DNA from 2 places in the Luteibacter sp. SVR4-7G genome. Region 1 is predicted to be linked to the other one. Evidence: riboswitches for the same ligand, from Rfam matches in the RefSeq annotation. Region 1 holds a riboswitch; the other holds the start of a gene.
What was found. Region 1 has a riboswitch for cobalamin ahead of btuB (TonB-dependent vitamin B12 receptor). Riboswitches for the same ligand answer to the same signal wherever they lie in the genome.
Positions count from the first base shown of each region.

Region 2: another riboswitch for cobalamin. It lies ahead of ACR9ZH_RS17425 (TonB-dependent receptor domain-containing protein); the one in region 1 lies ahead of btuB (TonB-dependent vitamin B12 receptor).

Region 1 is NZ_JBPGXO010000015.1:34,124-48,810, reverse strand. Features, by position in the region: gene cbiB (adenosylcobinamide-phosphate synthase CbiB) at 1-229, opposite strand, end outside; gene ACR9ZH_RS07850 (cobyrinic acid a,c-diamide synthase CobB) at 226-1,521, opposite strand; gene cobO (cob(I)yrinic acid a,c-diamide adenosyltransferase) at 1,518-2,120, opposite strand; gene ACR9ZH_RS07840 (hypothetical protein) at 2,144-2,725, opposite strand; gene btuB (TonB-dependent vitamin B12 receptor) at 2,748-4,625, opposite strand; cobalamin riboswitch at 4,745-4,972, opposite strand; partial or broken gene ACR9ZH_RS07830 (acyltransferase family protein) at 4,972-6,072, opposite strand; gene ACR9ZH_RS07825 (hypothetical protein) at 6,301-6,801, opposite strand; gene ACR9ZH_RS07820 (hypothetical protein) at 6,903-7,397, opposite strand; gene mgtA (magnesium-translocating P-type ATPase) at 7,553-10,180, opposite strand; gene ACR9ZH_RS07810 (hypothetical protein) at 10,332-10,511, opposite strand; gene ACR9ZH_RS07805 (LysR substrate-binding domain-containing protein) at 10,768-11,709, opposite strand; gene ACR9ZH_RS07800 (hypothetical protein) at 11,827-12,015, shown strand; gene ACR9ZH_RS07795 (aldo/keto reductase) at 12,079-13,026, shown strand; gene ACR9ZH_RS07790 (NADP-dependent isocitrate dehydrogenase) at 13,123-14,687, opposite strand, start outside.
Region 2 is NZ_JBPGXO010000064.1:1,213-15,899, reverse strand. Features, by position in the region: gene ACR9ZH_RS17430 (TonB-dependent receptor) at 1-1,920, opposite strand, end outside; cobalamin riboswitch at 2,170-2,407, shown strand; gene ACR9ZH_RS17425 (TonB-dependent receptor domain-containing protein) at 2,550-4,430, shown strand; gene ACR9ZH_RS17420 (efflux RND transporter permease subunit) at 4,595-7,783, shown strand; gene ACR9ZH_RS17415 (DUF2239 family protein) at 7,912-8,469, opposite strand; gene ACR9ZH_RS17410 (DODA-type extradiol aromatic ring-opening family dioxygenase) at 8,547-9,323, opposite strand; gene ACR9ZH_RS17405 (bifunctional diguanylate cyclase/phosphodiesterase) at 9,539-12,502, opposite strand; gene ACR9ZH_RS17400 (acyloxyacyl hydrolase) at 12,759-13,292, shown strand; gene ACR9ZH_RS17395 (DHA2 family efflux MFS transporter permease subunit) at 13,424-14,687, opposite strand, start outside.

The sequences.
Region 1 (14,687 bases):
TGAAACGCAGCGCGAGCGGGAGTGCCGCACGCAACGCGCAAAACAAGCCGACGGGGACGAGCACGGCAAGGCACCACGCGCCCACCCCGGCCAGCCGCGAGTCGGCATGCAGACGTCTTTCCAGGGCACCCGCGAAGCGGCCGAAGCCCACCAGCGGATGGAAACGCCGCGGCTCGCCGAGGATCGCGTCCAGCAGCAGCGCAGCCAGCATCGCCAGCGCCGTCGTCATGGCAGGAACAGGCCCGCAGCGGCATCGGGATTCGAGGGGAAGTAGAAGTGCACGAAGCTCGCCGTCATCCGGCCCTGGCGATAGACGCTTTCCGCGGTGGGGCCGCCGTGCGGATTGCTTGCGACGGCCAATGGCCCGGCACCCACGCTCGCTTGCGCGTAATGGAACGAATGACCGCGCAGCGTTCCTTCGGGCAGCTGCACTTCCTGCATGCCGATCGCCGCGAGCCGGGGCTGGAGCGCCGCGCTGCCTGGCAACAGGCCCGCCATCACGCCCTCGCGGCCATCGCGGTCGGTCAGCCGGTCCAGCGCATAGAGCAGCCCGCCGCACTCGGCGAGCAGCGGGCGGCCGGCGTCGACGTGCGCGCGCAGGTCGCGCCGCAGCTGTGCATGGGCGGCCAGTGCGTCGAGATGCAGTTCAGGATAGCCACCGGGCAGCCACACCGCGTCGCAGGATGGCAGCGGATCGCCGGCGACGGGAGAGAAGAACGCGAGTTCCGCGCCGGCGTCGCGAAGCACGTCGAGGTTCGCCGGATAGATGAAGGCAAACGCGGCGTCGTGGGCGACGGCGATGCGCACGCCCTCGAGATGTCGGACGCGTGCTTCCCACAGCCTTTGTGGGGCATCGAAGGAGACCGGCGGCGGAAGCGCCGTGACGCCCTGCGCCAGCCACGCATCGGCCAGCGCGTCCAATCGCGCGTCGAGATCGGCCAGTTCGCTCGCCGCGACGAGACCGAGGTGCCGTTCCGGCAGCATCATCGCCGGGTCGCGCGGCAAAGCGCCGAACCATCCGACGCCCGGAGGAAGGCTGTCGCGCAGCAGGCCGGCGTGATAAGCGCTGCCGACCCGGTTGGCGAGCACTCCCCGCAGCAGCAGGCCGGGACGGTAGTGCGCCAGGCCGTGCGCCAGCGCGCCGAAGGTCTGCGCCATGGCACTGCCATCGATCACCGCCATCACCGGCAGACCATGAGCGATAGAGAGATCCGCGCTGGACGGCGAGCCGTCGAACAGACCCATGACGCCTTCGACGAGGATCAGGTCCGCCTCGCCGGCGGCCTCGTACAGGCGTGCGCGCACGTCGTCCTCGCCACCCATCCACGGATCGAGCTGGTAGACGGGCGCGCCGCTGGCGCGCTCGAGGATCATCGGGTCGAGGAAGTCGGGCCCGGTCTTGAACACGCGCACGCGCCGTCCCTGCCGCGCATGGGCCCGCGCCAGCGCCGCGGTGACGCTGGTCTTGCCCTGCCCCGAGGCCGGCGCGGAAACCAGCAACGCGGGACAATCACGGCTCACAGTTCCACACCCTTCTGCGCACGGATGCCTGCCTGGTAGGCGTGCTTCACGACACGCATCTCGGTGACCGTGTCGGCGGCCGCGACGAGTTCGTCCGGCGCGCCGCGGCCGGTCACGACCACGTGCTGGCGTTCGGGCCGGGCGGCGAAGGCCTGCAGCACGCGGTCGAGCGGTATGTAGCCTTTCACCAGGGCGATGTTGAGCTCGTCCAGCAGGATGAAATCGTAAGCCGGGTCGCGCAGCATCCGCTCCGCCTCTTCCCACGCGGCCATCGCCGCGGCGATGTCGCGAGCCTTGTCCTGGGTTTCCCAGGTATAGCCCTCGCCCATCACGCGGTAGTCGAGCGGGCCGTCCTCGAACATGCGGAAAAACGCCTCTTCGCCGGTGGAGAAACTGCCCTTGATGAACTGCACCACGCCGCAGCGGAAACCGTGGCCGAGCGACCGCGCCAGCATACCGAAGCCGGAGGAACTCTTGCCCTTCCCGTTACCAGTATTCACCACCAGCACGCCGCGATCGATCGTGGCCTTGGCAATGCGCCGGTCGATCAGCTCCTTCTTCCGGCGCATGCGGTCGCGATGACGGGCCTCCTCGTCCATGTCCCGCCAGGGTGTGGCGTCGCTCATGCGCGCGCGGTCCCGGCGGTGCCGGCGCCCGGCGCGAAGCGGAACACCAGCGCCTGCACGACTTGCGCAGCCAGCACGTAACCCGCGGCGGCACGCACGAACAGCGGAGCCCACTGGGCGAAACGGTGCACGTACTGGGCCATGTTCGGTTCCGCATAGCGTCCGCCGAGCCAGTAGAACGCGCCGTTCGATACCGCATAAGACAGGGTTGCGGAAACCAGGAGGCCCGCGAAGACCAGCGCGTGCGAGCCCAGTGAACCGTCGTAGCGCGGTGCCAGCAGGCGTCCCGCGTACCACAGCACGGCGTAGGCCAGCGGCAGGAACGCATAGGCCACGGTGATGCAGAAGTCGCTCACTCCCGCATAACTCACCGAATACCAGTCCACCAGCACGGACAGGATGACCAGGCCGAGGAAGGCCAGGTGCTTGCGCAGGTAGATGCCGCCGAGGAAGAACAGAGCCATCGAGGCGTCGGGCAGGTGCAGGACGTCGCCGAAGTGGTTGAAGCGCGTGCCGATCATGAGCAGCGCGAACAGGGCGGCGACGGCGGCGAACATCGGGTGTGACAGAGGTTTCATCGCGGAATCTCCAGGGGGCGGATCAGGAACGCGGCTGGTAGCGCAGCGTGAGCAGCCAGTTGCGGCCGGGTTGATTGAAGTAGCGGGCGGTCTCGTAGCGGCGGTCGAACACGTTGTTCGCCGACAGCTCGACCTTCCACGCGTCGGCGAAGGCATAGGCCGCGCGCAGGTCGGTGAGCGCATAGCCGCCCAGGCGGTTGGCGTTGGCCGTGTCGTCGTAGCGGTAGCTGTAGCCCGACACGCCCGCGCCGATGCTGAGTGCGCCGAAGCTGCGGTCGACGTCGAGGTGCGCGCTGCGGCGCGCGCGGCGCGGCAGGAGGTTGCCATGGGTGGGACCGTCGCTGAGGTCTTCCGGTTGCAGCCAGGTCGCGTTGCCCGAGAGGCGCCATTCGCCGAGGGTCGTGTCGGCCGCCAGCTCCGCGCCGCGAATGCGCGAGCGGGCGATATTGTTCGCGCCGCCGAAGGGGAACAACGGGCCACTGAGGCTGGAGTCGAACACGATCAGGTTGTCGATCTTGTTCTGGAACGCATTGAGCGACCAGTTGCCCCAGCCCGGCGTGCCGCGCAAGCCAAGTTCCCAGTTCCGCGAGGTTTCGGGACCGAGGTCGGGGTTGCCGTAGTCGGGGTAGTAGAGGTCGTTGAAGGTGGGTGCCTTGAACGCCGTGCCGTAGCTGCCGGTCACGCGCAGCGTCTTCGTCAGCGCATAGCCATACTGGAGACTGCCGGTCGTCTTGCCGCCGAACTGGCTGTTCTCGTCGCGGCGCAGGCTGCCCTGCACGGAACTGTCGCCGAACTCGCCCTGCCACTGGGCGAACACCGCATGGTTGCGGCGTGCATCGACGAGGTAATCGGTATTGCCGACGACGCGGTCGCGCTGCCAATCGAAGCCCAGCGTGGTGAGGCCCGTGCCGGCGGAAACGCGGCCGAGGTCCGCCTGCACGGAGGCGAGGTCGCGATGCGTGTTGAAGGTATCGGCGTAGACACCGTTTTCGTAATCGGTGGAGAGGTCTTCGCTACGGCCCAGGTTGGCCGTGACCACCACGTCCTCCGCCGGCTTGTAACGGACGCGGCCGCCGAGCACCTGGGTGGCCGACTCGGCGAAGTTGCTGCTGGTGCCGTCGTAGTGGTTGCGGCCTTCCGTGCGCGTGGCGCTCGCGTCGGCGTCCCATTGTTCGTCGAAGCGCCAGCCGCCCTTCAGCGACAGCGCGTTGTTGCGGTAACCGTCCTTGTCCGGCTCATAGGTGAAGCAGCCGCCACCGCCGGGGCTCGGCTTGCCGCGGCAGGCATTGATGCCGTCGGTCTGGTCGTGGCTGGCCTGCACCGAATACCAGCCCTGCGTGCCGCGGCCGGCGAACCCGGCGGAGCCGCGCAAGGTGTCGTAGCTGCCCACGCCCACGGAGAACTCCGGTACGAAGGCACCCTCGGGATGCCGGGTGAAGATCTGGATGACGCCACCGAGCGCGTCGGAGCCGTACAGGCTCGAATAGGGGCCGCGCACGATTTCGATGCGCTCGATCTGGTCGACCGGGATGTCCTGGAAGGCGGCGGTGCCGGACGTCACCGAACCCACCTTCACGCCGTCCACCAGCACCAGGACGTGGTCGGCTTCGGTGCCGCGCATGAAGACCGAGGTGGCCTTGCCCGGCCCGCCGTTGTTGGCGAAGGAGACGCCCGGCGTACTGCCCAGCAGGTCGGCCAGCGAGCGCGGTTGCAGGCGCTCGATCTCGGCGCGGTCGAGCACCGTGGTGGCGGCCAGGACCTGGTTCAGCGACTGCTCGGTACGGCTCGCGGTGACCACGACCTTGTCGAGGTCGGTGGAAGCCTCGTCGGCGCGCGATACGGCGGGCGCGAGGAAGACCGTCGCGATGGCGACCGCGAGGATGGAGGAACGAAACGACACGTGGTGACTCCCTGCTGCCCGCGCCAACCCGCGCGGTATGAACGGCGAGGGACGGGAGGAGGGAATGCGGGATTGCCGGCGGCTTTGTTCGACGGCCACCCACGACATGGCCCTCCGCCTGTCCGGTGTACCTCGAGGCCGGTCTCCGGGCTCGCGAGCGCAGGATGTCCTGCCGGACGGCGCCTTCCCATGCCAGGGGCACAGTGGCTCGATGCCGACCTCTTGCTCGCCTACCGTTGCGGGGGCAGCTCCGGAATGGCGGCGGCATGGAGACCGCGCGCGTCACCGGATTCCCGTTTCAATCCGCGGCGCTTACGCCTTGGATCACCTTGGGCGGCGACAGTGTAGCCGAAGCGGAGGCACGGCGGTCACGCCAGCGCAGGAAGGGACGTTCCACCGCGTAGTGCAGGAACGCGCCGGCGGCGAGCGTGGCGGCCGCGAAGAGACCGAAGCGCAGGTAACGGTAATCCGCCAGCTGGCCGTCCAGACATCTTTCCATCAGGGCGAACACCAGCTTATGGCTCAGGTAGAGGCTGTAGGACATGCGGGCCAGCCACCCGGCGCAAGGAATTTCGAGACGGGCCAGCCATGTGGAGCCGCTCGCCGCGGCGACGAACGCGGCCATGGCGAGCGAAAGCAGCGGGTAGCCGATCACGCAGGGCCAGAAAGCCGTGCGGGCCCCATCGAACAAGACCAGCGACAGCACGATCAGGACCAGCCCGATGGCCAGTACCGCCCCCGCCCGCGCCTGTATCCGTGCCATCGCCGCCGGCCGGTATATCCGGCACACGGCAAGCGCCACGCCCGCAACGAGCCCGTCCAGGCGCGACCACGTCGGATAGTAGAGATAACGCAGGTACGCGAGCCCCGCGTTTCCACCCGCTTCCCTCACGGGTGCGAGCATATGCCTCCACAACCACGCGCGAAGGAGGATGCCGCCAAGGACCACGACGACGCAGACGGCGACGAACTTCCACGCCGCGGGCCGGCGCGTGAGCGCGAAGGCCAGGAACGGGAACACGAGGTAGAAGTGCTCCTCGACGCACAGCGACCACACATGGGAGAACGCGTAATTGTCGCTCGCGTCGAACAGCAGGTTGAACGTGAAGGTGGGGAACTGCCACAACGGCTGCATGCCCGGTGTTTCGCGCCACCCCGGCAGCAGCGCGTACACGGCCAGCACCGCGAGGAACGCCGGAAGGATGCGCACGGCGCGGCGCCGGTAGAAGTCGGCGAAGTCGAGGCGGCCGGTAGCGTGCAGCGATTTCAGCACCTGCGAACCGATCAGGTACCCGCTGAGCACGAAGAACAGGTCGACACCCATCCAGCCGGAGCGTTCCAACCCCCCGAAGCCGTCGCCCAGGCCGCCCACGTAGACGCTGTGGAACAACATGACCCAGACGATCGCGATGGCGCGCAGCGTGTCCAGCCCTGGCGTCCGGTGCATCGATTCTCTCCCCCGGTAGGTCACGGGATACTGAGCCGGCGGAAAGACATGCGCGGGTGCGGCTCATGGCCGTTTGCGGGCAATGCCGGCTCGCTCTAAGGTGCACGCGGCACTTCGATGCAGCGCCGCCCGCAAGGCATCGATGTATCGAGCAGACCAGCCAAGCCGCCCTGCCGCCAAGAGGATTGCGGCAGGACGGCCGAACGGTGCGGTGAAACGGCGGCTAGCTTAGTAAAGGCAGTTGGAGAGGCCCTCGTAGATGGAATGCCGCGTTGCCGGAAGCTTTGCGTTCAGCGGGTCCTCCCCGTCCATCACTTCGTAGAACGCATCGACCGGGGTGTCCTTGGCCAGCATGAGCTTGCACTTGAAGGCCTTGGCCACCGTCGAGACGGCACCGGTCTTCCTGTTCACGATGGAACTGGTACCGGCGAACGACCACAGGCACTGCTTCAGCGTTCCCTTGGTGGTATCGACCGAACAGCGCAACGCCATCGGGCGGAGGTTGGCGAACTCTCCTTCGCAGAACGTGTCGCCGCAGACGCTTTCGAAGCCGGCGACGAGCTTGGCCTCGGCAGCGAAAAATCGATCCATGCCTGCGTCGTTGACGGGCCAGTGGATGGCATCGACGTAACGGCCGGGCGCCGCCGGCGCGGGAGGGGTTACGGCGGCCTGGGCGAAGACGGCCGCAGGGAGGACGAGGAAGGCGGCGGCGAGGGCTTTTCGAAGCATCGTGGTGTCTCCATTGGTGAAGGGAGGACGTATAAGACGCTCCCCGCTAACGCGCGTCTGTCCATGCCAGCCCACGCACTCGCGTAGGGATAATTTCCGTTTCACCGGAGGCAGTCGCGCAGGCGGTTGTAGATGATGCGGTTGGTCATCGGAAGCTTCACGTGCAGAAGCTCCCCGCCATGCAGGGTTTCGTAGAGCGCTTGCACCGGCGTGTCCCGGGCGAGCGGCAGCTTGCACTCGTAGACGCGGTAGGACGGCCGGAGCGCACCGGATTTCGGATCCACCACGGTCTTGCTGCCGGAGAACATCCACAGGCACTGCCTTACCGTGCCCTTGGCAGTATCCACCGAGCAGCTCAGCTGCAGGGGACGAAGGTTCGGATACTCGCCTTCGCAGAAGGTGTCGCCGCAAAGGCGTTCAAAGCTCAGGTTGAGCGCGTATTCGATCAGGCCGAAGTCGTCCACGCCGGCTTCCTTTGTGGGCCAGTCGTTGGCATCGACGTAACGTGCAGGGGATGGTGCCGACGCGGACACCGGCTGCCCGAACAGCGCAGGAGAAACGAAGAACAGGCCGGCGGCGATGGTGTTTCGAAGCATCGTTGGTCTCCTTGATGGGAGCGCACATCAGACGCCTCCCACAAGGAACGGGATATCCCATGCCGCCCACGGTCTCCCGTAGCACGTTCACGCAGCCCGAGGTAGGAACGCGCTAGCGCCGCTGCCCGCCGAGGGCAGCGGCGTCACACCGTGATTCACAACCAGCGTCCGTAGCGCCGGATGTAGATCGTCTTCACCACCTGGGTCAGCACGCAATAGCTCACCAGCGTCAATGCCAGCCAGGCGAAATAGATGCCCGGCAGCGGCTGCATGCCGATGCGCGCGCCAAGTCCCGAATAGGGGATGAGCATGCCCACGATCATGATCGCGCCGGTGAGCGCGAGCACCGGTGCCGAGGCCACGCTGCGCAGGAACGGGACGCGCCGCGTACGGATCATGTGCACCACCAGCGTCTGCGACAGCAGGCCCTCGATGAACCAGCCGGACTGGAACAGCGACTGGTGCGCCACGTCGTTCGCGCCGAAGTAGTGCCACATCAGCCAGAAGGTAGTGACGTCGAACACCGAGCTCACCGGGCCGATCCACACCATGAAACGGCCGATGTCGCCGGCGTCCCACTTGCGCGGCTGGCGCAGGTATTCCTCGTCCATGCGGTCGAAGGGGATCGAGAGCTGCGACAGGTCGTACAGCAGGTTCTGCACCAGGATCTGCAGGGGAAGCATGGGCAGGAACGGCAGGAACGCACTTGCCACCAGCACGCTGAAGACGTTGCCGAAGTTCGAGCTGGCCGTCATCTTGATGTACTTCATGATGTTGCCGAAGGTGACCCTGCCTTCGATCACACCCTCCTCGAGCACCATCAGGTTCTTTTCCAGCAGGATGATGTCCGCCGATTCCTTGGCGATGTCGGTGGCGGTGTCGACCGAGATGCCTACGTCGGCATCGCGCAGCGCCGGCGCGTCATTGATGCCGTCACCGAGGAAGCCCACGGTGTGGCTCAGCCGTTGCAGCGACTTCACGACGCGCGCCTTCTGCACCGGCGACATCTTCGCGAACACCGTGGTCCGGCCGACCATCGCGTCCAGGGCCGCGTCGTCGAGCTGCTCGATGTCGCGGCCCAACGCCGAGGCTTCCACGTCGAGGCCCACCTCGGCGCAGATCTTCCGCGTCACCGCCTCGTTGTCGCCCGTGACCACCTTCACCGCCACGCCATGGTGGTGCAGCGCGCGGATGGCCGTCGCCGCGGAATCCTTCGGCGGGTCGAGGAAGGCGAGGCAGCCGACGGCCGTGAGCCCGGACTCGTCCGCGACGCCATAGGCACGGTCGCTGGACGGGTCGCGGCGGATCGCCACGATCAGCACGCGCAGGCCATCCTCGTTGAGGCGACGGGTCATGGCACGGATGGCCAGGCGCTTCTCCTCGGTCATGGGCTCGACGACGTCGCCGGTGCGCGCCTGCGTGCAGATCGCCAGCATCTCCTCCACGGCCCCCTTGCAGACCAGCAACTGCTCGCCCTCCCCGTCCGTCACCACCACCGACATGCGCCGGCGCTGGAAGTCGAACGGGATCTCGTCGACGATGCGGAAGCGGCCCGCAGCCGGCTCGAGGTCGCGATGCGCGAGTACCGCCTTGTCCATCAGGTTGCGCAGGCCGGTCTGGAAGCGGCTGTTGAGATAGCCGTACTCAAGCGCCTCGTCGGAATCGTCGCCGGCCAGGTCGACGTGACGCTCCAGCACGATCCGGTCCAGGGTGAGCGTGCCGGTTTTGTCCGTGCACAGCACGTCCATGGCGCCGAAGTTCTGGATGGCGTTGAGGCGCTTCACCACGACTTTGCGCTTCGACATGGCGATGGCGCCCTTGCCGAGGTTGGCGGTGACGATCAGCGGCAGCATCTCGGGCGTGAGGCCCACCGCCACCGACAGGCCGAACATGAAGGCTTCCAGCCAGTCGTGCTTGTCGAAGCCGTTGATCACGAACACGATCGGCACCATCACCGCCATGAAGCGGATCAGCAGCCAGCTCACCGAGGAAATGCCGCGGTCGAAGCTGGTCTGCACACGCTCGCCGGAAAGGGTGCGGGCGAGCGAGCCGAGATAGGTGCGCGGCCCGGTGGCCAGCACCACGGCCGTGGCGGTGCCGGACACCACGTTGGTGCCCATGTAGCAGACCGTCGGCAGGTCGAGCGGACCCGCCGAAGGGTCGGCCGCCGTCGTGCCGTTCGGTGCCGCCTTTTCCACCGGGATCGATTCGCCGGTGAGGATGGCCTGGCTGATGAACAGGTCCTTCGCGGCGAGCAGGCGCAGGTCGGCCGGCACCATGTCGCCGGCGCCGAGGTGCACGATGTCGCCCGCCACCAGCTCCTCGACCGGAACCTCGATGCGCTCCGCATGGCCGTCGTCGGCACGCCGCGTGACCGTCGCCGTATTGCGCACCATCGCCTTCAGCGACTGGGCGGCGCGCGAGGACCGGAATTCCTGCGTGAACGACAGCACGACGCTGATGCCGACCATCACGGCGATGATGATGGGTCCCGTGTAGTCGTCCGGCTCGGTGAGCAGCTGCACGGCCGCGAGCACCAGCAGCACGATGATGAACGGGCTGCGGAACGCATGCAGCAGCTGCATGGACCAGTGCGGCGGCTTCTCATGGCCCACCTCGTTCACGCCGTCGCGGTCCAGCCGTTCGGCGATGGCGGCCTCGTCGAGTCCGTCGGGGCGCGCATCGAGCGCGCGCAGCAGTTCCTCCGCAGGGCGGTAGGCGTCCGCGACGATGCCTGCATTGGTCTTGGCGACTGCGGCCGCCTGGGAGGTGTGGATCTTCATGGCTCGCTGCCTTTCCGGACGGGTCCGGAAGACGCGAGCGGCCGTCGGCGTCAGCCGAGGGTGATCGCGCCGGCGCGGAGCCGACGTTCGGTGTTGCTAGAAGGATGAGCGGTGAGCGGCGTAGGCCGCGCCGTCGTGTCTATGTCGCAGTTCATGGCCGCGGGAGTTTGCCATCCGCAGGTTTCGCCGGCCTGTCGGCGGCATCGAGCGAACGCGGCACCGTGATGGTGCGCTTGGCGGCCACGGGGCCGGTGGCGCGGCGGCGGGCGAGTGCGAACGCGAGACGGCGGCCGAACATGCGCGGGCCGGTCTTGTCGAGCTGGAGGTTCATGGCTCAATCCTCGAATAACGGAAGCTCACGGCTTCCGGACGAGGAGAGCCGGACTTTCCCTAGCGGAGGAAAGCGCCGGCCGACCGGGTACGGTCACCGCGGGCGATGAGTTTTTCCGGCGCCGGAACCCGATGCTTGCGGGAGCCGGCGCGTCGACTAGGGTAGACGTCCATATGCCTGGGTAAGGTAAGGAAGGTGCCGCCACGCGAGACGCCGCATGGTAGCCGGGGAATTGTCGCGCCGCAGCGAGGATCGGTCAAGAGCGTCCGATCGTTTCGGGGAGGTACCGCCGCGCGCCGAGCCGGGTGCCGTCGCCGAGGCTTTCCTCGTATTCCTTCGCCTCGGCCAGCAGCCATTCGCGGAACCGGGAAACGCCGCTGTGCGCTTCGGAGCGCTTTGGGTAGACGAGGTAATACGCCTCGGTGACGCGCAGGCGTTCCTCGCAAAGCACGGTGAGCGCCCCGCATTCGATGAGCGAACGCGCCATGACCAGGCGGCCGAGGGCCACGCCCATGCCTTCCAGTACGGCGCGCTGCAGGTGCTCGGTGTTGTCGAAGCGCGCTACGTAACGCGAGGGCAAGGGCATGCCGAAGGCTTCCGCCCAGTCGTTCCAGCGGCCCGATGGATCGCCCAGCAGCGGCCAGCCCGCGAGCGAAGCCCCTGGCAGTCCGCCCATGCGGCGGACCAGCGAAGGGCTGGCGATCGGCACGATGTATTCGTCGAACAGACGCTCCGCCTTCGTGCGTGGCCAGGAGCCGAGGCCGTAACGGAAGGCCACGTCGACGGTGGGCTCGCGGTCGAAGTCGATCACCGATACGGACGAGTGGAGGCTGAGTTCCAGCTCCGGATGCTTCCCGACCAGCCGCGGCAGCCGGGGCACGAGCCAGCTCGACGCCACCGAAGGGAGCACGCTCACCGTCACCGCGTCCTGGTGGCGTCGCTCATAACGGCCGAGGGCATGCTCGATGCCTTCGTAGTGATGGCCGATGGCCTCCAGGAGGTTGGCCCCGTCTGCGGTCAGAGTGACGCCGCGCGGGCCGCGGTCGAACAGGGAGCGGCCGAGGCGCTCCTCCAGGTTGCGGATCTGGTGGCTCAGCGCGCTCACGGTGAGGTTCAGCTGTTCGGCCGCACGCGAAAGCTTACCCGTCCTTGCGACCAGGACGAATCCTTGAAGCTGACCGAGCGGCAGGCGGGACATGTGAAAAATCCTCAAGACCGGGTTGCAAACATATCGCTTTTTGACCCCCTGCGGAACCGGCACACTTTAGTTTCCCTGTAGTCGCAAGACATCGCGACGCTCTCGCTGGAGGTTGTCATGGCACCGATTTTCACCGGGTTGGCCTTCATGCACGGCCATATCGTAGATCGCGAACTCGTACTCCGCCTGGGCCGTGGCGACCAGGACGCCGGCGCCGGCGCCCGCCGCGCCGAAGCGCCCGCCCAGGCCTGCTGCGACACCTCGCCGACGCGCACCCCGCTCCGCCCGGCCTGCGTCACCTGCTGACGGACACACCGCCTCAACCTGGGCTGCGTCATCATGGGTGTTTCCGCACTCAGGAGATGACGCATGAAGCTTCGCCAACTCGGCCGTTCGCCCCTGCAGGTGGCTCCGCTCGCCTTCGGGGGCAACGTGTTTGGCTGGAGCGTCGACGAGCCGCGTTCGTTCGACCTCCTCGACGCCTTCGTGGACCATGGCTTCAACCTGATCGACACGGCCGATGTCTATGAAGCCTGGGTGCCCGGCAACGAAGGGGGCGAGTCGGAGACGATCATCGGCAACTGGCTGGCCCGGAGCGGCAAGCGCGACCGCGTGGTGATCGCCACCAAGGTCGGCAAGTGGGCCCGCTATCCGGGGTTGTCGCCCACCAATATCCGCGAAGCGGTGGAAGATTCGCTGCGCCGGCTGCGCACCGATCACATCGACCTGTACCAGTCCCATGAAGACGATCCCAAGGTGCCGCTCGAGGAAACCCTGCGTGCCTTCGACGACCTCGTGACCGCGGGCAAGGTGCGCGTCATCGGGGCCTCGAACTATGCCGCCACCCGCCTCGCCGACGCGCTGACCACCAGCGCCTCGAAGGCGCTCGCGCGTTACGAATCGTTGCAGCCCGAATACAACCTCATGGACCGCGAGGGATTCGAGACTGAGCTGCAACCGCTCTGCGTGGAAGAGCAGGTAGGCGTGATCAGCTACTACTCCCTCGCCAGCGGGTTCCTCAGCGGCAAGTACCGTAGCGAGGCAGACCTCGCGAAGAGCACGGCCCGCGGCGGGCGCGTGAAGTCGTACCTGGGCGAGCGCGGATACCGCGTGCTCCACGCCCTCGACGAGGTGGCCGAGGCGCATCGCGCCACGCCCGCGCAGGTGGCGCTGGCATGGGTCATGGCGCAACCGGCCATAACGGCGGCGATCGCCAGCGCGACCTCGCTGGAACAGCTGGACGAGCTGGCGAAATCGACGTCGCTCCTACTCACCGCGGAAGAACTGGCGACCCTCAAAGCCGCCAGCACCCTGTAGGAGCGCGCTTGCGCGCGACAGTTTTTCGCGAGGAGCCGCAAGCCCTACCGCCCACGGCCCCAAAGGCGTCGCGCGCAAGCACGCTCCTACACCTGATCAGCGCGCCGCGCGCAGTCCGTCGATCGCGGCGTTCAGCGTGGGGCTCGGGCGCATGGCGGCGCTGACACGCTGCATGTCGGGGTGGTAGTAGCCGCCGATGTCCTGCGGCTTGCCCTGCGCGCCGATGAGTTCGGCGTTGATCTTCGCCTCGTTCTCTTCCAGCGCCTTCGCCACGCCGGAGAACTTCGCCTTCAGCTCGGCATCGTCGTCCTGTGCGGCGAGCGCCTGCGCCCAGTACAGGGCGAGGTAGAAGTGGCTGCCGCGATTGTCGATCTCACCGACCTTGCGTGCCGGCGACTTGTTGCTGTCGAGGAAGCGGCCGTTCGCCTGGTCCAGCGTCTTCGCCAGCACCCGCGCGTGGCGATTGTCGTAACGCTCCGCCAGGTGTTCGAGCGACGCCGCCAGGGCGAGGAACTCACCCAGGGAATCCCAACGCAGGTAGCCTTCCTCGACGAACTGCTGCACGTGCTTCGGCGCCGATCCGCCGGCACCGGTCTCGAACAGGCCACCGCCGGCCATGAGCGGCACGATGGAGAGCATCTTCGCCGAGGTACCCAGCTCCATGATCGGGAACAGGTCGGTGAGGTAGTCGCGCAGCACGTTGCCGGTGACCGAGATGGTGTCCTCGCCCTTGCGGATGCGTTCGAGCGAGAACTTCGTCGCTTCCACCGGTGAGAGGACGCGGATGTCCAGTCCCGCGGTGCCATGGTCTTTTAGATAACGCTCGACCTTGGCGATGACCTGGGCGTCGTGCGCGCGGTTCCTGTCCAGCCAGAACACCGCCGGCGTCGACGACAGGCGCGCGCGCTGCACGGCGAGCTTCACCCAGTCCTGGATCGGCGCGTCCTTGGTCTGGCACATGCGCCAGATGTCGCCCTGCTCCACCGCGTGCTCGAACACGACGACACCGTCTTCGGCAACGACACGCACGGTGCCATCGGCAGGAATCTGGAATGTCTTGTCGTGCGAGCCGTACTCCTCGGCCTTCTGCGCCATCAGGCCGACGTTGGGCACGCTGCCCATGGTGGCCGGATCGAACGCGCCGTGGGCGATGCAGTCTTCGATCACTGCCTGGTATACACCGGCGTAGGAGCGGTCGGGGATCACGGCCTTGACGTCCTGCAGCTTGCCGTCGGCATTCCACATGCCGCCGGAGTCGCGGATCATCGCCGGCATCGACGCGTCGATGATCACGTCGCTGGGCACGTGCAGGTTCGTGATGCCCTTGTCGGAATTCACCATGGCCAGGGCCGGACGCTGCGTGTACTCGGCCTTCAGGTCGGCTTCGATCTCGGCGCGCTTGCCTGCATCGAGCTTGTCGAGGCGCGCGTACAGGTCGCCGATGCCGTTGTTGGCATCGAAGCCCACCTGCTTCAGCACCTCAGCGTGCTTTGCCAGCACGTCCTTGTAGAACTCGCGCACGACGATGCCGAACATGATCGGATCGGACACCTTCATCATAGTGGCCTTGAGGTGCAGGGAGAACAGCACGCCCTTGGCCTGGGCATCGGCGATCTGGTTGTCGATGAAGCTGGCGAGGGCCTTGCGGCTCATCACGGCGG
Region 2 (14,687 bases), on a different contig from region 1:
GCTGTAGTACGTGGAGGCCGAGGCGCCGCGGATCGCGACGTTGGACGGGATGGCGAGGTGGTAGCGGCCGGCGTTCCCGTAGATCTTGAACGTCGAATCGCCGAACACGTCCCAGGTGGCGCCCAGGCGCGGAGCCAGCTGGTGGCGCTGCTTCACGTACGTCGCGCCGTCGCCGTTGATGTTCTTGAACTGCTCGTTACGCAGGCCGAGGTACACCATCCAGCGATCGGTCACCTGCCAGTGGTCTTCGATGTACTGCGCTTCCTGCTCGGTCTTCACGCCCGCGCCGGTCTGGAACAGGCGCTTTTCGACGAAGTAATCGGCGCCCGGGGGCGGCACGATGTCCGGACGGTTCGGCACGGTGCCGGCGTCCTGGTAGACCCAGCGATAGCCGCCTTCGTACACGTTACCCGAGTAGGACTCCAGGGTCTGGTTATCTACACCCACGCGCACGTCGTGGTCGCCGATGCGGTATTCGACGTCGAGGCGGTAGCCATGGGTCTTGTCTTCGGCACCCTCGCCGAGGACGGTACCGTTGACCAGGCCGCAACCCACGATGGGCGTGCTGACGGAGCGGTTGTCGGTGATCCAGGGGCAGTTCGGATTCGAAGCGTATGCGAGGTTACGCTCGTGCACCGTCTTGGTGTGGCCGTACAACGCGTTGATCGTGAGGTCGTCGGTGATGTAGCCGGTGTACTTGGCGACGTACACGTCGCCGCCGGGCGCCGAGCCCGGGCCCGCGTCGAAGTTCTTGAGGTTGTCGGTACCGATGTAGCCGCCGCGCGACTTGGAGGCGTAGTTGTACTTGTACACGCTCCGTTCGGTGTTGGTCTTGTCGCCGAAGCCGGTCAGTTCGAGCAGATGGTTGTCGGTGATGTTCCAGTCGACCTTCGCCATCCACTTCGTGGCCTTCTGCTCCTGGTACGTCTTCTGCGGCGCGGTGACCACGCTGGTATTGCGGCTGTTGGAGCGCGTGAAGTCACCTGCGGCGAACAGGAACAGCTTGTCCTGGATCAGCGGACCGCTGATGTAACCGGTGTACTGGGTGTCGGTGCTCTTGTTGTCCGAGCGCGCCTGGTAGAGCGTGCCGTTCTTGCGATAGATGTTTCGCGGATTCTGGCGGAGGGCGGACGGCTGGAAGTACAGGCCGACGCCGCCCTTCCAGGTGTTGCCGCCGCGCTTGGTCACGATGTTGATCACGCCGCCGGTGGAACGGCCGTATTCCGCGCCGTAGCCGCCGGTGAAGATCTGCTGCTGGTCGATGGCGTCGTACGGCAGGCTGGTGAAGCCCAGGCCGGTGAGCGCGTTGGTGACCGCGTAACCGTTGATGTAGTACTGGTTTTCCGAAGCCGACGAACCGCCGAACGAGGCGACGTTGCCGTAGCGGCTGTCGCCGGAGATGACTCCGGGCGCGAGCAGCGCGGCGGCGGTCACGTCACGGGCGAGCGGCAGCTTCTGCAGCTGCTCGGAGGTGAGGACCGTGCGCGAGTCGACCTGGGATACGTCGATCGCGGGCAGCACGTTGCCGGTGACCTGCACGCCTTCGAGGTTCTGGGCCTCGGCCGAGGTCGCGGCGGCAGCGCCGGCGAAGGACACGTCCACGCCGCCGCCCAGGTTCACCTGGACGTTGTCGCGGCTTTCGGCGACCTGGCCGCCGCGCTCGACGGAGACCTTATAACGGCCGACCGGCAGCGAGCTGGCGCGATAGCGGCCGTCGGCGTCGACGGCGACATCTCGGGTCAGGCCCGTGTCGAGATTGACCAGGTGGACGACGGCGCCTTCCGGCTGTGCGACGCGGCCGAAGACGACACCGGATGCATTGGACTGGGCGAGCACGGCGCCGCTGGCGAAGCAGAGGGCGAGCGCGGTGCAGAGGGTGGAACGGCGAATGACGCCGGTACGGCGGGTGGAACGTTGCATGTGTAATCTCCCCGAATGAACAGCAAGAAAGCCCGTGCCACGATTGGGATCGGACTTCTGTCTCGATAGCCGCCTTCGCGCCGCCTCCGACCACCCCTCCCAGGATGGGCATTGACCGACACGCCCCCGTGGCGAAAGAACTCGCCCCTGGCAGCAATCCCTTACGCTTGTAATCGAATTATTTCGCGATCGTCAAGAGGCCGTTAAACACCTTGGTGAAAAATCCGTGACAGACAGTCACTTGCGGAGTAGCATCCGGCACGTTCGGGTGGCCCTTCGGACATGGTTCCGGGGGCTGAAACGGGAAGCCGGTGCGTCACTCTTGACCAGTCCGGCACTGCCCCCGCAACGGTAGGCGTCACCGGGAAGGGCTTTCGTACTTTCCTGCGGTCCGGTCGTAAGCCACTGCGCAAGCGGGAAGGCACCGGGGCGGCCATCGGCGATGGCTGACGCGAGTCCGGAGACCGGCCCGATGAGCGCCCGCTCCCCTTTTGAGGGCGGCGTCCTGTTTCGGTCGATTCGCGGAGGGCGGATCCGGACAGCTGCCGGGTCCCTCCCCCGTTCGCCGTTCGCCTGTGTCCTCCGCCGGCCCCTCGCAATGGCCGCGCTGGCGGTGAAGGACAACGGTAGTGACAAAGACCCTGCTTGCGACGGCCCTGCTGTCGACGATCGCCGCGGCCCATGCGGCCGACGGACCTGACCGCCTCGACCCCGTGGTCGTGACCGCCAGCCGCTTCGCCACCCCGCTGGACGAGGTCCTCGCCCCGGTCACGGTGATCGAGCGCGACGAGATCGAACGCCTGCAGCCACTCAGCGTGCAGGACCTCCTCGGCGGCCTTCCCGGCGTATCGCTCTCCAACACCGGCGGCCTCGGCCAGCAGACGTCGCTGTTCATGCGCGGCACGAATTCGTCGCACACGCTCGTCCTGGTCGATGGGGTCCGCGTCGGAACCGTCGGCGCCGGCCTTCCCGCTTATGAGCAACTGCCGGTGGAGCAGATCGACCGCATCGAGGTGGTGCGCGGGCCGCGCTCTGCCTTGTACGGGTCCGACGCGATCGGCGGCGTCATCCAGATCTTCACCCGCCATGGCGAGGCTGGGCAGGCACCCGCGCCGACCGTGTCGGTCACCGGCGGCAGCCACGGCTATGCCGCGGGCCAGGCTGGCATCTCCGGCGGCAGCGCGCACGGCTGGTACAACGCGAGCCTGGGCGGCCAGTACACCTCGGGCATCAACGCCTGCCGCGTCGGTGCCGCCGCCGCTTTCGCCGGCTGCTTCACCGACGAGCCCGACCACGACCCTTACCGCACGTACAACGGCGCGCTCTCCGGCGGCTACCGCTGGGACGACGGCACGGAATTGACCGGCAGCTGGCTGCGCAGCAAGGGCGACATCGCCTATGACGGTGACTTCCAGAACTACACGCGGCGGTCGCAGCAGGTGGCCGGCGCGAAGCTCGCTTTCGACGTGATCCCCGGCTGGCGCATGTCGCTGGCTGCCGGCCAGAACCAGGATCGTGCCGACAACTACCTCGACGGCAGGAACAAGACCCTCGACGGCGTGAACTTCGGCGTGGACATGGCGCGCGTCGGCTACCTCTACTCGAAGCGCAACCAGGCTTCGTGGCAGAACGACATCGTGCTGGCGAAGGACCAGGTACTGAGCGCAGGCGTGGATTTCCAGCAGGAGAAGCTGGCGAGCGACACGGCCTATCTCGCGGATTCGCGGAACAATACGGGCGTGTTCGCGCTCTATCGCGGCGTGTTCGGCCCGCACGAGCTGGAAGTGTCGGCGCGCCACGACCACAACACCCAGTTCGGCAACCACGGCACCGGATCGGCTGCCTACGGCTACCGCTTCGACGATGGCATGAAGATCACCGCCTCCTACGGCACGGCCTTCCACGCGCCCACGTTCAACGACGAGTTCTATCCGTACGGAGCTGCCGTGAGCCTCAAGCCGGAGAAGTCGCGCACGGCTGAAATCGGTCTGTCCGCGCGCCCGGGCGTGTGGAACTGGGCGGTGAACGCCTATCGCACCGACGTCGACGACCTGATCGGCTTCGACGCGAACTTCCTCCCGATCAACGTGAGCAAGGCACGCATCCGCGGTCTCGAAGGTCAGCTGGGTGCCGACGTGGACGGTTGGCACCTGCGTGGCTACCTCACCTTCCAGCAGCCGGAGAACCGCGACGGCGGCGCGCAGGAGGGCAACCTGCTGGCCCGCCGGCCCCGGCGCCTGGCGCGCGCGGACATCGACAAGGACCTCGGCGAGTTCACCCTCGGCGGATCGATCAACGCGGCGGGCTACAGCTACGACGATGCCGCCAACACGCAGCGTCTTGGCGGGTACGCCACCGCCGACCTCCGCGCCACGTGGCATGTCGTCGACGGCTGGAGCGTCCAAGGCCGCGTCGCCAATGTGGCGGACAAGCGGTACGAGACCGCCGCCTATTACAACCAGCTCGGCCGCACCTACTATCTGACGCTACGTTATTCGCCGATGCGTTAACGCTGACGAAGCCGATACCTGCCGCAGACATATATATATGCGGCATGGAACGGTGGCCCCCTGCCTTCCGGCAGGGGCCCCACTAAAGGCACACGCGACGAACCGGCCGGGAAGTCATAAAGTTCGCGGGCGCGGGGAGTGGTCCCGCGATCACAGGAAGTGCCGTGAACTTTTTTGCTCCATTCATTCGCCGGCCGAAAGGTACCTCGCTGCTCGCGGCGGGTCTTACCCTGGCCGGCGCGCTCGCCTACATGTTGCTGGGCGTGGCGGCCTTGCCCTCCATCGAGGTGCCTGCCGTCTTCATCCAGACGCAGATGCCGGGCGCCAGCGCGCAGACGATGGCATCGACGGTGATCGCGCCGCTCGAGCGGCACCTGGGCCAGATCCCGGGTGTCGACCAGATGTATTCGAACAGCGTGGAAGGCGCGGGCTTCGTACGCATCCGTTTCAACCTCGACCGCTCCACGGATGCGGCCGCGCGCGACGTGCAGGCCGCGATCAACGCCGCCGCAGCCGACCTTCCCGCCGGCATGCCGTCGCCTCCGCAGTACTTCAAGTTCGATACGGGACAGATCCCCGTGCTGCTGGTGGCGTTCACCTCGAAGACCATGCCCCCGGACAAGCTCTACGACGTGGTGGACACGCTGATCCGGCCGGCCGTGGCACAGATCGAAGGCGTGTCGCGCGTACAGGTGTTCGGCGGTACGCCGCACGCGGTGCGCATCGAGCTGGACACGAACGCTCTCTCGTCGAAAGGCATCACCACGAACGACGTCTCCAATGCCCTGCAGGCCGCGAACGTGAATTCGCCGCAGGGCCTGTTGTCCGACGGCAAGACGCAGATGACGGTGGTCGCGAACGACGGCCTGCGCGATCCCTCCGAGTTCGCCAACATCCTGATCGCGGTGCGCAACAACGTTCCCGTACGGCTATCGGACATCGCCAAGGTCTACAGCGGACAGCAGGACCAATACCAGAAGGCGTGGTTCCAGGGCGAGCGCTCGGTCACCATGCAGATCAGCAAGCGGCCGGAGGCGAACTCCATCGCCACCGCGAATGCCATTCGCGCCGCGCTGCCGCGCTTTCGTTCCTTGTTGCCCGCCGATGCGCAGGTGACGCCCATTTTCGACCTCACCCAGACCACGCAATCGGCCCTGCACGAAGTGAAGGTGGCGCTGCTTATCAGTATCGCCATGGTCGTGCTGGTGATGATGGTGTTCCTGCGCCGGCTGGGCCCGACCATGATCGCCACGTTGAGCGTGCCGCTGTCGCTCGCCGGCGCCTTCGTGGTCATGTGGTCGCTCGGCTACACCCTGAACACCATGTCGCTGATGGCGCTGGTGCTATGCATCGGCTTCGTCGTCGACGATGCCATCGTGGTCATCGAGAACATCGTCCGCCATATGGAGAACGGCGCCAAGCCGATGGAAGCGGCCATGGAGGGCGTCCGCGAGATCGGCTTCACCGTCATTTCCATCACGCTGTCGCTGGTGGCGGTGTTCGCTCCGCTGCTGTTCGGCAACAACATGATCACCAAGCTGCTGCGCGAGTTCTCCGTGACGCTTGCGGCAGCGGTGCTGATTTCGGCGGTCGTGTCGCTGACCTTGACGCCGGCGCTATGCGCGCACTACCTCAAGCACGATCCGCCGGATCGCAAGCCCGGCCGCTGGGAGCTGGCGCTGGAGCGCTTCGACCGCGGCTTCCTTGGCGTCTACCAGCGCGCGCTCGACTGGGCATTGCACCACCGCCGCCTGATGCGCTGGCAGCCGCTGATCCTGCTCGGGGCGACCGTGCTGCTGGCCATCGCCGTGGTGAAGACCGCCGGCGGCAACTTCATGCCGGACGAAGACACCGGCATGCTGCAGGCCGAGGTCAGTGCCGATGCGAACATCTCACCCGACGAAATGACCCGGCGCCTGAAGCGGGTCGGCGACATCATGCAGAACGACAGCACGGTCGCCGACGTCACCACGATCCTCGGCGGCGACAACGGCGGCGCCGTGGGCAACCAGGGCTTGATGTTCATCGACCTCAAGCCGAAGGGCAGCGGCCCGGGCGAGCGCAAGGAATCGATCAAGGAAATCATGGACCGGCTGGGCAAGGAGTACGAGAAGATCTCCGACGTCCAGGTATTCATGAATCCGGTGCAGTTCCTCGGCGGTGGCGGCGGCAACAGCAACCGCGGCCAGTATTCCTTCCAGCTGATCAGCACCAGCGGCGAAGACCTGCAGCCCTGGACGATGAAGCTCGTGCGCCAGATGCGCACGATGAAGGAGTTCCGCGACGTCGGCAGCGATTTCGACATCGTGGGTAAACAGCAGATGCTGAAGGTGGATCGCGAGGCGGCGAGCCGCCTCAACATCGGCATGGGCACGATCGACTCCGCTCTGTTCAACGCCTTCGGCCAGCGCCAGGTGTCCATCATCTATTCGGACATCAACCAGTACTGGGTGGTGCTGACCGCGGCGGCGGCGCAGACGCTGAGCCCGGATGCCTTGCTCAATACCTACGTGAAGAACGAGCTGGGCAAGATGATCCCGCTCTCCGCGGTGGCGAAGATCGCCCCGGTGGCGGTGCCGAGCGCGGTGACTCACCAGAACCAGCTGGAGTCGGCGGACATCACCTATAACCTCGCGCCGAAGATCACGCCCGACAAGGGGAACAAGCTGGTCGAACAGGCCGTGCAGGCCATTCACCTGCCCGAAGGCGTGCGCATGGATTTCACCGGTGCGAACCAGCGCCTGCGCGACGCGCAGTCGAACGGCATGGTGCTGCTGATCGGCGCGATCCTCGCCGTGTACATCGTGCTGGGCATTCTCTACGAAAGCCTGGGCCACCCGCTGACGATCATCTCGACGCTGCCCGCGGCCGGTGCCGGCGCCTTCCTGGCCATGCTGGTAACGCAGACGCAGCTGACCCTGATGGCGATCATCTCCGTTCTGCTGCTGATCGGTATCGTCAAGAAGAACGCGATCCTCATGGTGGACTTCGCCCTGGTAGCGCAGCGCGAACAGGGCATGTCGCCGGTCGAGGCCATTCGCCAGGCGGCGCTGGTGCGCTTCCGTCCGATCACGATGACGACCCTCGTCGCGATGGGCGCGGCGCTGCCGCTCGCCATCGGTTTTGGCGTCGGCTCGGAGATGCGTCGTCCGCTCGGCATCGCCATCGTCGGCGGCCTGCTGGTTTCCCAGCTGCTCACCCTCCTGAGCACGCCCGCGATCTACCTGTGGAACCACGACCGCAAGGAACGCAAATACCGGCGCAAGCTGAAGCGCCGGTACAAGCGCTGGCTGAAGATCCGCAAGGAACGCGAGAACGGTGGGCTGAAGGGCCTGACGCCGAGCGAGGCCTGAGGCCCCAACCCGTTCCGGGCGCGAAGGGCGCGATGTAGGAGCGCGCCTTGCGCGCGACATCTTTTGAGGCCGTGATCGGCCGGGCCTGTTGCGCCTCGCGAAAAGATGTCGCGCGCAATGGCGCGCTCCTACCCGAAGGCAGGTTGGGCCACTGTGCGGATGTAATCCCGCACGTCGACCGGCCACGCTTCGGTCAACACCTCGAACCGCTCGCGCTCCTGGCGGTGGAACGCGCGCGAGGCCTCCTCGTAGCCGGGCAGGTTGCCCGCGAGCGCCAGCATCACGCGGTCCGCCGCTTCGCGCGCCTGGCGGATCCGGTCGGCAGACGCGTTGTCGCGGCTCGCCGCTTCGACCAGGCGCCGCAGCGCCACGGAGGCACCGCCGGGCTGGCTGCCAAGCCAATCCCAGTGACGCGGCAGCAGCGTGACCTCGCGCGCGACCACACCCAGCTTCGGCCTGCCGGGCCCGCGGCGCGCTCCTGGTTCGGCAGCAGGCGCGATGCGCGACAGCATTTCCTGCGTGGAGCCGCGGTAGTCGATGTCGACCGGCCTGCCCGTGGCATCGTCGTAGACGAAGATGGCGGCCGCGGGATCGGCATCGAGGAGCGCCTTGCAGCGCGCAGCCACCTCAGTGAGCGAGCCGGCGGCGAGGCGGGCCTGGGCGTGGAAGGCGGTGTACGTAGACATGGCGGCGGATCGTGGATGGCGACGCCGCCTATAATACCCGGGTTAAATGAGGCGTCAATAGTTCCCGGGTAATATCCTCACGCGACGCCCCATGCGTAGGAATCCATCGATAGCACGCCGTACGTGATGCCTCCCTCGATTGCCATGGGTGCGTCGCCTCCAGCCGCACCCAAGGCCACCAGCAGGGGCAGGTAGTGCTCTTCGCTGGGATGCGCCCGGATGGCATGGGGCGCCACCTGCCGGTAGTCCAGCAGGTCATCGACGTTGCCGGCAAGGACGGCATTTCGGCTCCACGCCGCGAACTCCTTCGCGTACGACGCGTTTTCTCCATCGCGGCGTACCTCATGGAGGTTATGCGTGAGGCTTCCGGAGCCGACGATGGCGACGCCGCGGTCGCGCAGCGGCGCAAGGGTTTTCCCCAGCCGGAACGCGCCGGCCGCATCGAGGTTATGCGGCATGGATACCTGGATCACTGGCGTGTCGGCATCCGGTCGCAGGTAGCGCAGCGGCACCCACGCGCCGTGGTCGAAGCCACGCTCGGAATCCACCGTGGCGACCAGGCCGCCGTCGATCAGCAGCGAGGCGGTCTCGGCGGCGAGGCTGGCGGAACCCGGTGCCGGATAGGTGAGGCTGTACAGCGGCGGCGGGAAGCCGCCGAAATCATGGATCGTCGGCGGCCAGGCCGCACCGGTGACGCGGACACCGCAGGTCTGCCAGTGGGGAGAGACGATGAGGATCGCGCTCGCGCTCGCGAGGCGCTCGCCGAGTTGGGTCAGGCGCGAGCCGAGCAACCCCGGCTCCAGTGCGAAGGTGGGAGCGCCGTGGGAGACGAAGATGGCGGGAGCACGGTACATGGGGAATCACCGGGAGAGACGATGGCTGATGCCATCACCCAATGTAAGAGTCCGGCGCCTCGGGATAAATCGTCCTGCGGCGAACGGATTGACCCATTCCGCGAACGACCGGGCGGACTCCTGTAGGAGCGCGCCTTGCGCGCGACATGTTTTCGCGAAGAGCAACAGGGCCTGTTGCTCATGGCCTCAAAACATGTCGCGCGCAGGGCGCGCTCCTACAAGGGTTCCCAGAGTAGCGAAGGCTGGTTGGCGGGGGTCGCCGGGGGCATGCGCCGGGACGGCGTTATTTCTTCGATCGGTACCGGGCGCGAGAAGAAGTAGCCCTGCATGGTGCTGCAGCCCTCGGCCAGGAGCCAGTTGCGCTGCCGATCCGTTTCCACGCCTTCGGCCACCACGTCCAGGTTCAGGCTGCGCGCAAGAAAGATGATCGACCGGCAGATCGAGGTGTCCACGTCGTCCTGCAGCAGCGTGCAGGTGAAGTGGCGATCGATCTTGATCTTGTCCAGCGGCAAACGCGAGAGATAGGTGAGATTCGAGTAGCCGGTGCCGAAGTCGTCCAGCGCGATGCTGACCCCCATCGCGCGCAACTCGTGCAGCGTGCGGATCGCGCGCTCGGGCTCGTGCATGAACGCGCTTTCGGTCAGTTCGAGCTCGAGCGCGGAGGCGCTGGCGCCCGTCTCGGCCAGGGCATGGCGCACGTCGGCGACGAGGTCGGTATGCACCAGCTGCTGCGCGGACACGTTCACCGAGAGCCGGCAGCCTTCGCCGATGGTGTCCAGCATGAGGCGTTGCTGCCGGCATGCCTCGCGCAGCACCCACTGGCCGATCTGCACGATGGCGCCGGTTTCCTCGAGCAGGGGAATGAGGCGGTCGTTGTGACCCAGGTCGCCGGGTGCCGAAGGCCAGCGCAGCAAGGCTTCGGCACCGGTCGTCGCGCCGTCGGCACCGGCGTGCTGGGTCTGCCAGGCGAGGGCGAGCTCATTGTCCAGGTTCGCGCCGGAAAGACGGGTGAGCACGGTGAGCCGCGCCATCGCGGTCGCGTGCATCTCCGACGAGTAGCACTTCCACGTGTGCCGGCCCGAGCGCTTGGCATCGTACATGGCCGTGTCCGCATTGCGGATCAGCGTGTCCGCGTCGGCGCCATCGCGCGTGGCGAAGGCGACACCGATGCTGCACTTGAGGCGCTGCAACGTGCCGGCGACCTCGAGCGGCTCCTCTATGGCGCGCTGGATGCGAGGCAACACGTCGATCGCCTTCGCGGGCGAACAGGTGAACGGCAACACCGCCACGAACTCGTCGCCACCGAACCGCCCGACCTGACCCACGCCGTCCAGGGCATCGCCCAGGCGCAAGGTGACATCGCGCAACACCTGGTCGCCGAGGGCGTGCCCGAGCGCGTCGTTGATGACCTTGAAGTGGTCCAGGTCGACGAAGACCACCATCAGCCCGGAGCCGTCGCGCACGCTCTGTTCGACCATGGCGTCCAGCGTTTCCCGCAGCGCGCGGCGGTTCGGGAGGCCGGTGAGTTCGTCGTGCCTGGCCTGGTGGTTGAGGCGTTCCTCGTAACGGCGCTGCTCGGTCACGTCGCGGACGATCACCAGCGTTCCGCGGCCGCGCGAGTCGCGGTAATCCGACAGCGCCAGCTCCGCTTCGAACGGCATGCCCCGTTCGGGCTCGATCCAGGCGGCGATGCTGGTGCCTTCGGGCGTGCCCCGGCGCGTGACCTCGAGGGCATCCGCGTCCAGGAAATCGCCCGCGGAACGGCCTACCAGCGTCGACCTGCCGCCGCCGAGGCGTTCCTCGGCGAGGAGATTGGCGTATTCGATGCGGTCGTCGCGGACGATCACCAGCGGCAGCGGCATGCGCGCCAGCAGCTGGCGGTACGCCGCCTCGCTGGCTGCGAGGTCGCGATCGGTGTCCTGCAGGCGCTGCCGCGTTTCGTGGAGTGCCGTTATTTCGCTGATCGTACCGGCGAGCACCGAATGGCCCTGCTCGTTGGTGATCCGCGCGGCGCGGAGGTTCACCCGCACTTCGCGTCCGTCCGGCCGGCGCAGCCTGTGCTCGCACTCGTACGGACCGTCGCCACGGGAGAACGAAGCGAACCATACGGCGACGGCGGGCCGGTCGTCCTCGTGCACGAGCTTGTAATAGGTCCCCTGGCGGCCGATCACCCGCTCCCTCGGCAGCCCGGTGATCTCGTGCACCTGTCCGGACCAGGCGACGGTGCGTTCGGCGAGGTCGGCTTCCCACAGGCCGATGTGCCCGCTGCGCTGCACGTCGCCAAGGTGCCGCTTGCTGCGCGACAGTGCTTCGACGAGCCGCGCCTGCCGCCGGTACGCGCGGTCGAACAAGGCGGCGAAGCCATTGAGCAGGACCACGAGCGCCAGCGTCGCCAGAACCGATGGGCGGGCCTGGCGTATCCACTCTTCCTGGGTGGCCGCACGGTCCAGGCTCACCAGCACCACGTATGGATAGTGTGCCGAAGCGAGCCATGCATAGAGCCGTTCGCCATCGTCGTAACCACCGGACGAACCGGGTGCCGGTGGCGGGAGAGCCCACGGGGTGGCGATGTCGTCGCGATTGCTGGCGAAGAGTCGGCCGTCCAGTGCGAATGCGCTCATCGACGCACTGAGGCCGAGCATCGAATGGCGCATGCCCTCGCGCACGCGACCCGCGTCGACCACCGTGCCGAACGCGGCCGGCTGCGGCACGCGCGAATCGACGAGGATGCGTATCCCTGCCGGGATCGGACCCTGCGCGTCGGCCACATGGACACGCACGCCCACGCCCAGCGCCATGTGGCGCGGTGCCGCGAGGCTGCTCCGCCAGTTCGCGAGGGACAGGCTGGTGGACGCGAGCACGCCACCGTCCGCGCCGAGGGCGACCATGCTGGCCAGCTCGGGATGGCGCGCCTGCACCTCGGCCAGGCGCGCATGGATCGGCCCCGGCTCGGCGCTGCCGATCGCGTTGCGCAGGGCGATGAGCGGACCGAGGCTGGCGTCGATGTCCTGGTCGATCATGCGCACGGTGCCGGAAGCCGACCCGGCCAGCTGCCGCCAGGTATTGCCGAGCATGCGGTGGTAACCGTCGAGCTGGAGGATCGCGACGATCGCGGCAATCGCCACCGATAACGCCAGGGTCACGGCCCAGGTCGCCAGGCGCACATGGCGGGCGCGCACCCTCGTCGCCACCTTGAACGAGCCGCCTTCCACCGTTCCCTGACCCCTGTCGCCCCTGTGCCCGCCGTCGGTGGCGGGTCCTTGCTCTTTAACGGCAGACCGCCGCTCGCCTTTACCGCCGCCGGTGACAGGTCTCGCCAATATTCCGCCCCCGCGGCAGAAAATAATTGGTTTCGTGCCCTTTATTCACACGCGTTGGACACTATTTACCAAACGATTCAGTTCACAAACGTCCCAGCACAAGGCCCGTCCCCCTATGCGTTCGTCCCGTCCCATCCTCGGTTCCCTTGCCGTACTCGCTCTCTCCGCCACCAGCCTCTCGGCCGCTGCGCAGACCCACCTGGAAGTGCAGGGTGGCCGCAGCTACATGAACAGCTATGGCACCAACGCTTTCTTTGCCGAAGCCGTGTTCTCTCCCCAGGCCATGGGCCAGAGCCGTTTCACCTGGTCGCCGGACGTGTCCATCGGTTACATCAAGGGGCGTGACATCGGCCGCTATCGCAATGCCGATCCGGGCGTAACCGACAACCTTTGGATCGGTGCGGCAGGCGCGCGACTGCATTACGGCAGCGCGGGCGACTGGTACCAGCCGTTCTTCTTCAGCTTCCAGGTCGCCGGCGTCGCCGGGGGCCGTACGCAGGCGCTGTCCAGCGGCTACGAATTCGTGAGCACGATCGGCTGGCAGTACAAGAACATCAGCCTGCAGGTCCGCCACATCTCGAACGGCAGCTTCAAGGAGCCGAACCGCGGCGAGACGATGGCACTGGTGGGCGTCGGCTTCGACATCTGACGAAATGCACTTTGTAGGAGCGCGCCTCGCGCGCGACAGCTTTTCGCCTCCGTCCCCAAGGCTGGCGCGCCAGCGTGGGGACACGGCCTCAAAAGCTGTCGCGCGCGAGGCGCGCTCCTACACTTTGGCGGTCAGTGGCCTGCTGCCGCCGGACCGGCCTTCGCCGAGAAGGGCGGCTTCGCCAGCCAGACCACGAAGATCAGTGCCACGAAGACGTAGCCGAGCACGTGGAAGACCTCGTTGAACGAGATCTGGTATCCCTGCTGGGTGATCATCTGGTTCACCGCCGCCGCGGCGTACTGCGGGTCGCCCTGGCCGATCTGGGTAAGCGCCTGCTGTGCGGTCGGATTGAACGGCGTGATGTTCTCGGCCAGCCGTTCGTGGTGCACGATCGCCCTGTGGTCCCACATGAACGTGGTGATCGAGGCCGCGAAGCTGCCGCCCAGGGTGCGCAGGAAGGTGGCGAGCCCGGAGCCCGCCGCGATCTCGCGCGGTTGCAGGTCGGACAGCAGGATGGTGAGCACCGGCATGAAGAACAGCGCCACGCCCAGGCCCTGGATCAGCTGCACCATCGCCACGCTGTAGAAGTCGATGTCGAGGAAGAACTCCGAGCGCATGAAGCAGGTGGCGCCCATGACGATGAACGCGCCCGACGCCAGCAGGCGCAGGTCGAACTTGTGCGCGTAGCGGCCCACAAACGGGGTGAGGATCACCGGCAGGATGCCCAGCGGCGCGGCGGCGAAGCCAGCCCATGTCGAGGTATATCCCACGTTGCGCTGCAGCCACTGCGGCACCAGCAGACCGATCGCAAAGAACGCCGCGTAGGCCAGCACCAGGCACAGCGTGCCCATCGCGAAGTTCCGGTGCCGGAATAGCTTCAGGTTGACGATCGGGTCCTTGTCGGTGAGCTCCCAGATCAGGAACACGGCAAGGCCGATGGCTGCGATGATCGCGGTGACGACGATGAAGGTGGAATTGAACCAGTCCTCGTCGTTGCCCTTGTCGAGCACCACCTGCAGCGCGCCCACGCCGATGATCAGCGTGATGAGGCCCACATAGTCGACCTTCGGCCGCTCGGTCGTTTCCGGTCGTCCCTTCATCTGGTTCGCCACGACGAAGCTGGCGAAGATGCCGATCGGCACGTTGATGAAGAAGATCCAAGGCCAGGCGTAGTTGTCCGTGATCCATCCGCCGAGGATCGGACCGGCGATCGGGGCCACGACCGTGACCATCGCCAGCAGGGCCAGCGCCATGCCGCGTTTCGCGGGCGGATAGATCGAGATCAGCAGGCTCTGCGTGATCGGATACATCGGGCCCGCCACCGCGCCCTGGATGGCGCGGAACAGGATCAGCATGCTCATGCTCTGCGCGATGCCGCACAGGAACGAGGCAAGC